DNA from 3 places in the Haloleucobacter albus genome. Region 3 is predicted to be linked to each of the others. Evidence: predicted binding sites of a transcription regulator. Region 3 holds the regulator's gene; each other region holds the start of a gene.
What was found. The regulator LexA, encoded in region 3, represses DNA repair genes until DNA is damaged. The targets are predictions, from matches to a motif close to TGTTCNNNNTGTGTTCNG.

Region 1 (3,281 bases), on a different contig from region 3:
GCCTCGGCGGAACGGTCCTTCTGCCACATCTCGGTATAGCCGCTTTCATCCAGAACGATCTCGGCCAGTTCCGTATGGGGCAGGGTGCGGGTCTGCTCGCGCCACCGCGCGAAGCTCTCCAACAGGCCGCGCAGGGTGTTGCGAGGCTTGGGTTTCAGCTCTTCGCTTTCCACCAGCAGGCGGGTCGCCTCCTGAAGCGGCACACCGGCCGAGCGGGCGACATCATGCACCAGCTTCATGGTGGCGTCGCCAATGCCGCGCTTGGGCACATTCACGATGCGCTCGAAAGCCAGATCATCGGACGGCGAGTTGACGCAGCGCAGATAGGCCAGTGCATCTCGGATTTCCGCCCGTTCATAGAAGCGCGGCCCGCCAATTACCCGGTAATTGAGCCCCAGCGTGATGAAGCGATCTTCAAACTCGCGCATCTGGAACGAGGCGCGCACCAGAATGGCGATCTGCGAGAGCGGATGCCCGGCGCGTTGCAGCGCCTCGATCTCATCGCCGATGGCACGGGCTTCCTCGCCGCTGTCCCACGCGCCGGTGACGGTGACCTTCTCGCCAAGATCCCCTTCGGAAAACAGGGTCTTGCCGAGCCGCCCATCATTATGCGCGATAAGATGGGAGGCCGCCGCCAGAATATGCCCGGTGGAGCGATAATTGCGTTCCAGCCGGATAACCTTCGCGCCGGGAAAGTCACTCTCGAAGCGCAGGATGTTATCCACCTCCGCCCCGCGCCAGCCATAGATGGACTGGTCATCATCACCCACGCAGCACACATTCCTTGAACCCTGCGCCAGAAGGCGGAGCCAGAGATATTGCGCGACGTTGGTATCCTGATACTCGTCCACCAGCAAATATTTGAACCGCTGGTGATATTCGGAGAGTACATCGGGATTTTCGCGGAACAGGCGAATGCCTTCCAGCAGCAAATCACCGAAATCCACCGCATTCAGGGCCTTCAGTCGGGCCTGATAGGCCATGTAAAGCGCAATGCCCTTGCCATTGGCGAAGGCGCCGCCTTCCCCGGCGGGCACATCCTTTGGTGAAAGGCCGCGGTTTTTCCAGCCGTCAATCAGGCCGGCCAGCATGCGGGCAGGCCAGCGCTTGTCGTCGATATTGTCCGCCGCCAGAAGTTGCTTGAGCAGGCGAAGCTGGTCATCCGTATCCAGAATGGTGAAGCCGCTTTTCAGCCCCACCAGCTCATGATGCCGGCGCAGGATGCGCACGCCAATGGCATGGAAGGTGCCGAGCCAGGGCATGCCCTCCACCTGATCGCCCACCATGGTGTGGATGCGTTCCTTCATCTCGCGCGCGGCCTTGTTGGTGAAGGTTACGGCGAGAATCTGCGAGGGCCAGGCGCGGCCGGAGGCCAGAATATGGGCGATGCGGGTGGTGAGCACTCGCGTTTTTCCGGTGCCGGCGCCAGCCAGTACCAGCAGCGGACCATCCAGCGTTTCCACCGCCTCGCGCTGTTCCGGGTTGAGGCCGGCAAGATAGGAGGGCGCCATGCCCTGTGCCGCATTTACGTCAGGTGCGACAGCGCCGCGCAGGCGTACGGCAATGCCGCCTGGGCGTGGTGCGGGGCGTTCGGGTGCGGGTTCCATGCGGCGTGGGTCTGCGGGAATGCTCAAAACGGAAGTCTCGTCTCGCCCCTGATTCTCGAATGAGAACAAAATGGCACCATGCGCACGGAATGGCGAGGGGCGCGGTCATTATGTGTGATCTGGCCAGCTTGTTTCCGCAGCCATGGCGGAACAAAGCCACCTTGCAGATGGGGATGGTGCAGGGTTTCCGCCAGTCCCTTGCGTCGTGTTCCTGACGCATGCGGCATGCAGGCGCTTGACATGGAGAGGTCTCCGGCCTCTTGCTTTGCTGATGCTGCCCCCTTTTTCATCCCTCCCTCCGGGTGGATCGCCCCTTTCTTCTCCGCCGCAAACCACGGATGTGCGCGCCCGGATGGAGATTGATACGCCGCATTCGCAGATTGTGCGTTTTGGTGCGGACAAACCCCTGAAGCTGGATGCCGGCGTTCTGCTGCCGCATTTGCAGATCGCCTATCAGACCTATGGCGCGCTGAACGCGGAGCGTTCCAATGCGGTGCTGGTGTGCCATGCCCTGACAGGGGATCAGCATGTGGCCAGCGACAATCCGGTGACGGGCAAACCCGGCTGGTGGGAAACCATGGTGGGGCCGGGCAAGCCTATTGATACGGATCGCTTTTTCGTCATCTGCTCCAATGTGCTGGGCGGCTGCATGGGGACGACGGGGCCATCATCCTTCAACCCGCAGACGCACCAGCCCTGGGGGCTGGAGATGCCTGTCGTCACTATTCGTGACATGGTGAACGCACAGGCCATGCTGGTTGATCATCTGGGCATTGAGACATTGCTGTGCGTGGCCGGGGGGTCCATGGGCGGCATGCAGGTGCTGCAATGGGCGGTGAGCTACCCTGAACGGGTCTTCTCCGTCATGCCCATTGCAACGGGCGCGCGCCATTCGGCCCAGAATATCGCCTTCCACGAGGTGGGCCGGCAGGCAGTGATGGCCGACCCGGACTGGCGCGGCGGGCGCTACATGCTGGAAGGGGTGACGCCGTATCGGGGCCTGGGGGTTGCCCGCATGGCCGCGCATGTCACCTATATGTCGGATCAGGCGCTGCACCGTAAATTCGGACGCCGTTTGCAGAACCGGGCCATGCCGACCTTCGGCTTCGATGCTGATTTTCAGGTGGAGAGCTATCTGCGCCATCAGGGCGAGGCTTTCGTGCAGCGTTTTGATGCCAATTCCTACCTCTATGTGACCCGCGCGATGGATTATTTCGATATTGCGGCGGAACATGATGGCGTGCTGGCCAATGCCTTCCGGGGCTCGAAGACACGCTTTTGCATTGTCTCCTTCACCTCGGACTGGCTGTTCCCCACTGCGGAATCGCGCATCATCGTGCATGCGCTGAATGCGGCTGGGGCCAATGTGTCCTTCACTGAGGTGGAGAGCGACAAGGGGCATGATGCCTTTCTGCTGGATGAGCCGGAACTGTTCGCCATCGCCCGTGGCTTTCTCGACAGTGCCGCCCGTGCACGCGGGCTTCCTGCGGCGGGGAGGAGCTGATATGGCGGACAGGCTTCTGGATGAAAGCGCCGTGCGCCAGCAGGGCGGGCGTGTGGATCTGGTGGTGGTGGCCGAGATGGTGGAGCCCGGCGCGCGCGTGCTGGATGTGGGCTCGGGCGACGGCGCGCTTCTGGAATTGCTGGCCACCACGCGCGGCTGTGATGCCCGTG
Region 2 (3,281 bases), on a different contig from region 3:
ACATGGGGGTGGATTTTGATGGCGACGGCCGCATCTTCCCCTATGGTCGCCCGGATGATGCCTTGGCCGGGACAGCAAACTATCTGGTGAAGCGGGGTAAATATCGCCGGGGTGAACCTTGGGGCTATGAGGTGAAGCTGCCTTCCGGTTTTGATCGTCGCCTTGCAGAAAGTTCAAAGAAGCGCAGCCTCAACGAATGGTCGCGCATGGGGGTCACCACCATTGATGGCCAGTCTTTCCGAGGGCTGAGCGATCCCGCGCGGCTGTGGTTGCCGGGAGGATGGGGTGGTCCGGCTCTGGTTCTGATGCATAATTTCTATGCCGTGCGCCGCTATAATCCATCATCCAATTATGCGTTGGCTGTGGTGCATTTGGGAGATCGGGTCATGGGGCAAGGGCCGTTCGTGACGCCTTGGCCCGGTGGCGAGCGCGCCCTGAGCATTGCCGAGCTTCAGGAACTGCAAACACGCCTGACTTTTGCCGGTTATGACACAAAGGGTACGGATGGCCGGGTGGGCCCGGCGACGATGCGGGCTGTGAAAGCCTTCCAGCAGCGCAGTGGAATCAAGCCTGCGGACGGTTATGCCAGTCTTGAGGTGCTGGGCACTCTGCGCAGTATGCCGTGATACTGGCAGTTGATCTTCGAGGGGTTTGCAAAAGGGGCGGCATGGCCCCATGCAATGATGAGCTCGGGCCGGCTTGGGATATATTGGAGTTTGGATGGGCCAAGGAAGAATGGCCCTGCCGGCACGGTGACAGATACATGAATAAGCCCGCATCAAAGTGCGGGCTTTTTCTTAGTTCCGGCAAGACTGGCCAGGGAGGCTCCGCTTCTGGCCTGCCTGTGTTCAGTCGTCCGAAGGGGGAGTGCCGTCGGCGTCAGATTCTGGCTCGCCTTCCAGAATCTTTTCGGCGATAAGGCCGGCGTTCTGACGAATGGCGGCTTCAATCCGCTCGGCGATTTCGGGGTTTTTCCGCAGGAAGTTCTTGGAATTCTCCCGGCCCTGCCCAAGGCGCTGGCTGTCATAGGAGAACCATGCGCCGGATTTCTCCACGATTCCGGCCTTCACGCCCAGATCCAGCAATTCGCCCATCTTGGAAACGCCTTCGCCATACATGATGTCGAATTCGACCTGCTTGAAAGGGGGGGCGAGCTTGTTCTTCACCACCTTTACGCGGGTCTGGTTCCCCACCACCTCATCGCGCTCCTTGATGGCGCCGGTGCGGCGGATATCAAGGCGCACGGAAGCGTAGAATTTCAGCGCATTGCCACCTGTGGTGACTTCTGGAGAGCCATAAACAACACCGATCTTCATGCGGATCTGATTGATGAAGATGACCATGGTGTTGGATTTGGAAATGGAGCCGGTGAGCTTGCGCAGGGCCTGGCTCATCAGGCGGGCCTGCATGCCGGGCTGATTGTCACCCATTTCGCCTTCAAGCTCGGCGCGCGGGGTCAGGGCGGCTACAGAATCCACCACCAGAACATCCACCGCACCGGAGCGCACCAGCGTATCGGCAATTTCCAGCGCCTGTTCGCCTGCATCCGGCTGGGAGATCAGCAGCTCATCCAGATTGACGCCGAGCTTGCGGGCATAGACCGGATCCAGCGCATGTTCGGCATCAATGAAGGCGCAGATTCCGCCCCGCTTCTGAGATTCTGCCACCGTGTGCAGGGCCAGCGTGGTTTTACCTGAAGATTCAGGGCCGTAAATTTCGACGATACGCCCTTTGGGCAGCCCGCCAATGCCAAGCGCAATATCCAGCCCGAGTGAGCCGGTCGGGACGCTTTCAATCTCCAGCGCCTTGCCTTTTCCGAGCTTCATGATCGAACCTTTGCCGAAATGGCGTTCGATCTGGGAGAGCGCGGCATCCAGAGCCTTGGTTTTATCCATAGAAGAACCTTCGACGAGTCGGAGTGTTGCCTGTGTCATCGCCGCGCTCCGGTATTGGCGCAAGGGAAAATGAACGTGAAATGTATGTACATGATATGTTCCTCGTTCGCAATATGTTCCTGTTTTGAGTGTGCGCAATCTCAACAGTGGTGGGAGAAAGCGGATATTGGCATTGTTACGGATGCAGGGGCGCATGAAAAAAAGCGGAGTTCAGGCTAGAAGAAAATCAGAGAATCCAAATGAGGCTTCATATGGCTGAGGAAAAGCCCGTCTGGTTCCGTTTGAACGGGCCTGTGTTGCTTTTTGGCCTGAAGTTTACCCTGGCGTCGCTTCTGGCGCTGGGCATTTCCTTCTGGTCTTCCATGCCGGATCCGAAATGGTCTGTCATCACAGTTGCTGTGCTGGCGAATGCCAATACGGATCAGGTCGCGGCCAAGAGCCTCGCGCGGGTGGCCGGTACGATTGTGGGGGCCCTTGTGGGGCTGGCGTTGGTGGCTCTGTTTGCCGAGCATCGGGTGCTCTTCATGTTGAGCCTGTGCCTGTGGCTGGGGCTGTGCCAGTGGATGCTGATGTGGTTCAGGGATCTGGAAGCCTATATTTTCGCGCTATCTGGCTACACTGGCGCGATTGTGGGGCTGTCTGGCGTATTGAGCCCGGATATGGCTGCGGATATTGCCGTGAGCCGTGCAACGGAAGTGTGCATTGGCATTCTGGCCACCTGGGCGGCTTCTGCTATTCTGTTTCCGCGTTTTGGCAATCTGGATTTGCCGGAAAAGCTGAAAGAGTCAGCGCGCCTTCTGAATATGTGCCTGAAGCCGGGCGTGGAAGGGGCTGCCGCGCGGGTGCAGCTGGCAGATCTGTTCGCTGAGTTGCACCGTTACGGCCGGCGGATTTCCCTGGGTGTGCCGGGGGCGCAACACCGGGTCAATGCCATTCGCAGCATGAACCGGGCCATCATGAGCAATCTGTTCATCTCGCGCGCCTTGTCGCATTCCGAGGCGCAGAAACCGGAACTGATGGCGCTGGTTGCGGCTTTGCCACAGGCGCTTTCCAGCCCGCAGGCTGCGGAAGAGGCGCAGAAGCAATGGGGAGATGCCGCCGGGGCGCTTCAGGTGCAGATCCGTGAAGCGAAAACGGAGGCTCTGGAGGATGAGAAGCCAGTTTCCTGGCAGGCTTTCGCAGGTAATTGCGTTCAGATTTTGCAGGGTTACAGAGCTTTGCATGATCCGAAGATCGAGCCGGTTCCGGTCGCCGGGCCTTTCCATATTGCCGGGGCGGATAGCCTGGTTGCGACCATTGTTTCGTTACAGCTTGTCTCCAGCGTGTTGATTATCACGGTTTTCTGGTGGCTTACAGCTTGGGATGCAGCCTCTATCGGCATCACTA
Region 3 (3,281 bases):
GCGGGCATCATGGGAGCCAAGCGCACACATGAGCTTATCCCGCTTTGCCATCCCCTCATGCTCTCCAGAATTGACCTGGATTTAACGGAAGATGACAGCCTGCCAGGGCTTGTGGTGACAGCATGCGTCAAGACTTCAGGTCAGACCGGCGTGGAAATGGAAGCCCTTACGGCTGTTTCCATTGCCTGCCTGACCATCTACGACATGGCCAAGGCTGCCGACCGGGCCATGAGAATCGAAGGCATTCGGTTACTCGAAAAAACCGGCGGCAAAAGCGGCGATTGGCAGGCAGAACGCCCCTGAACCCATCTCCAACAATAAGGGAGGCTTCACCGTGGCATTGATGAGCGTCGAGGACGCCCTGAAGCTGATCCTGTCTTCCGCTCGGCTCTTGGAAGCCGAGCAAGTACCCGTTGGTTTGGCTGCGGGGCGTGTTCTGGCCGAAGACCTTCCTGCGCGCCGTTCGCAACCCCCTGCGGACATGTCTGCCATGGATGGCTATGCAGTCCGTGCGGAAGACGTCTCTCTTTCCCCCGTGGATTTGCAGATTATTGGCGAATCTGCTGCCGGGCGCCCTTTTGAAGGTATTCTGAAGACTGGAGAAGCTGTCCGCATTTTCACCGGAGGCGTCATGCCTGCCGGGGCGGACAGTGTCGTCATTCAGGAAGATACCCATCGGATTGATCGTTGCGTCACAATCAATAGCTTTCGCCAAAGCGGCCAGAATGTGCGCAAGATGGGGGCTGACTTTCAAGCCGGCATGCCGGGTTTAAGGGCCGGACGCAGATTGACCGCGCGGGATATCATGCTCGCCGCAGCGATGGACCATGCCACGGTCCCGGTCACGCGACGCCCCCGGGTCGCCCTGTTGCAGACAGGTGATGAATTGGTTTTGCCCGGAAAAGGGCGCGGCTCAGATGCCGAAATTGTTGTATCCAATGCTTTCGGCTTGGCCGCGCTCGCACATAAACTCGGGGCGGATGTCACCGATCTCGGCATCGTGCCTGATGATATGGAGCAGATTCGAGCGGCCGTTTCTCACGGTACAGGGGGAGGTTTCGATCTTTTCATCTCTTCCGGCGGCGCATCTGTTGGAGAGCATGATCTTGTCGCCCCGGCCATGCGTGCGGAAGGCGTGGAACTGCATCTGCACAAACTGGCTTTGAAACCCGGAAAGCCCCTGATGTTTGGTAGCCGCGGCCAAGTCTTGTGCCTGGGTTTGCCCGGCAACCCGGTCTCCTCTCATGTCTGCTCCATCTTGTTCATGGCGCCACTTCTGAGGGCCATGCAGGGCGAAGAGACAACAGGACCAGAAACCACTGTTGCCCGCCTTGCCGTAGACATGCCGCCCAATGGCCCGCGCCGCGATTTCATGCGTGCCACTTTCAGGGCCGATGCGGATGGCGCCCTCCAGGTCACACCGGCCAGCACGCAAGACAGCGCCATGCTAAGCCTTCTGGCCACATCAAACTGTCTTCTGGTGCGACCGCCCCATGCTTGCGCGGCACAGGCTGGTGATAGCTGCGAGATTCTCCCTTTCAGCGATTAGGTGCCTTTAACCCCATCTTCACCCTTGCGAAACAAATCTGGAACAGATAAGTCTTGTTCCCGATTTGTTTCGCTAACTCATGGCTGGAGATTCATATGATCAGCATATGTTCATGCTCCAGCCACTAGAGCGGGGGCCGAAGATGCTGACACGCAAGCAGTATGAATTGCTGCGCTTCATACATGAACGCGTGACGGAAACAGGTGTGCCACCTTCTTTTGATGAAATGAAGGATGCGCTGGATCTGCGCTCCAAATCCGGCATTCACCGTCTCATTACGGCTTTGGAAGAGAGAGGTTTCATTCGCCGCCTGCCCAACCGTGCGCGCGCACTTGAGGTTGTTCGGCTGCCGGAAACTGTGACGCCGAGCCTCGCAGGGCGCTCGCCGGCACGCGGCTTCTCCCCTTCTGTCATTGAGGGCAATCTTGGCCGTGTCCGCCCACCATCAGAGAATGCTGAAGAGGCATCTCCTGAAGGCGTTGCCGTGCCGCTTATGGGGCGGATTGCTGCCGGCACCCCAATTTCTGCAATCCAGAACCGTAGCAACACCCTCCATGTCCCGCCTGAAATGCTGGGCTCTGGTGAGCATTATGCTCTGGAAGTGCGCGGTGACAGCATGATTGAGGCTGGCATTCTGGATGGAGATACGGTTCTGATCCGCAAATGCCAGACGGCGGATACCGGAGATATTATCGTCGCACTGATTGATGATGAGGAAGCGACTCTGAAGCGTTTGCGCAAGAAAGGGGCCTCAATTGCTCTTGAGGCTGCAAATCCGGCTTATGAAACCCGTATCTTCGGACCAGACCGCGTACAGATACAAGGACGACTTGTCGGCTTGATGCGACGTTATTGATGATGAGCCCCCTCATCATTTCTATGGCACCCAAAGCTCTGCACTTAAAATATCCACTTCACTTTCCACGAAGGGAAGAACAGTGGTGGGTGGCAATGCATGGTAGGGTTGCCATGGGCGGCTTTGTGACATGGAACGACTGGCCCGCTCACGCCACCCTGTCTCAGCATCATGATACAGAGCGAGTGTACCTGTCTGTTCCAGATTCTGCGCAGTGATAACCCGCGCAGGGCAATCCCCTGGAGGCATGTGCTCCGTCACCACAATAGAGGCGAGCAGGCAGTCGGCTTCCAAGCTGACTGGATTGTGTGAAACAGCCAATACACCTCTATCTTTTAGTGTGGCGACGCAACCAAGGTGATCGCAAGAAAATGACGAGGCCAGTGCCGGATCATCAAGAGCGCGTCTGTCACCCTCACGGTTCAGCCATTGCTCTGCAAACATGCGAGCGCGCGGCGCATTCAGAATGGAAAGTTTTCCATCTTCTCCTCGCACCGCAATCGTGTGTGTATTCGGGGCAATCAGGATGTCCGGGTGCTCTGGTGAGGTTGTAGCAAATACAGCTACACACAAAAACGGCAAAGCACACAACTTCAGCAGCCCCTGAGGTATTGAGAGCAGCAGAAGAGCCAGTGTTATCAGCAACAAATTGGCTGTATTGATCCATGTAACAGGGATATCTGCTCCCGGCAAATTCGCGCACCACTCAGAAACGGCAATCATAACTTCGATGCCAAACCCCATGACGGGCCAGGCGATAGAATCCCAGCCAAAAGGAATGAGCAGCACGCCAATCAATCCGAAGGGCATGACCAACAGAGAAACAGCGGGCATCGCAGCCAGATTGGAGAGCAGACCATAAGTCGATGCGCGCTG

Region 1: the regulator LexA is predicted to act here: its motif matches at 1,669-1,686, upstream of ACT6QH_RS13100 (ATP-dependent helicase).
Region 2: the regulator LexA is predicted to act here: its motif matches at 1,999-2,016, upstream of recA (recombinase RecA).

What each region holds. Positions count from the first base shown of each region.
Region 1 covers NZ_JBQWAS010000029.1:130,204-133,484, reverse strand. The annotation lists gene ACT6QH_RS13100 (ATP-dependent helicase) at 1-1,607, opposite strand, end outside; gene metX (homoserine O-acetyltransferase MetX) at 1,960-3,111, shown strand; gene metW (methionine biosynthesis protein MetW) at 3,113-3,281, shown strand, end outside.
Region 2 covers NZ_JBQWAS010000012.1:23,917-27,197, reverse strand. The annotation lists gene ACT6QH_RS01170 (lytic murein transglycosylase) at 1-626, shown strand, start outside; gene recA (recombinase RecA) at 849-1,934, opposite strand; gene ACT6QH_RS01160 (FUSC family protein) at 2,147-3,281, shown strand, end outside.
Region 3 covers NZ_JBQWAS010000020.1:31,366-34,646, reverse strand. The annotation lists gene moaC (cyclic pyranopterin monophosphate synthase MoaC) at 1-303, shown strand, start outside; gene ACT6QH_RS04200 (molybdopterin molybdotransferase MoeA) at 344-1,549, shown strand; gene lexA (transcriptional repressor LexA) at 1,692-2,405, shown strand; gene ACT6QH_RS04190 (ComEC/Rec2 family competence protein) at 2,427-3,281, opposite strand, start outside.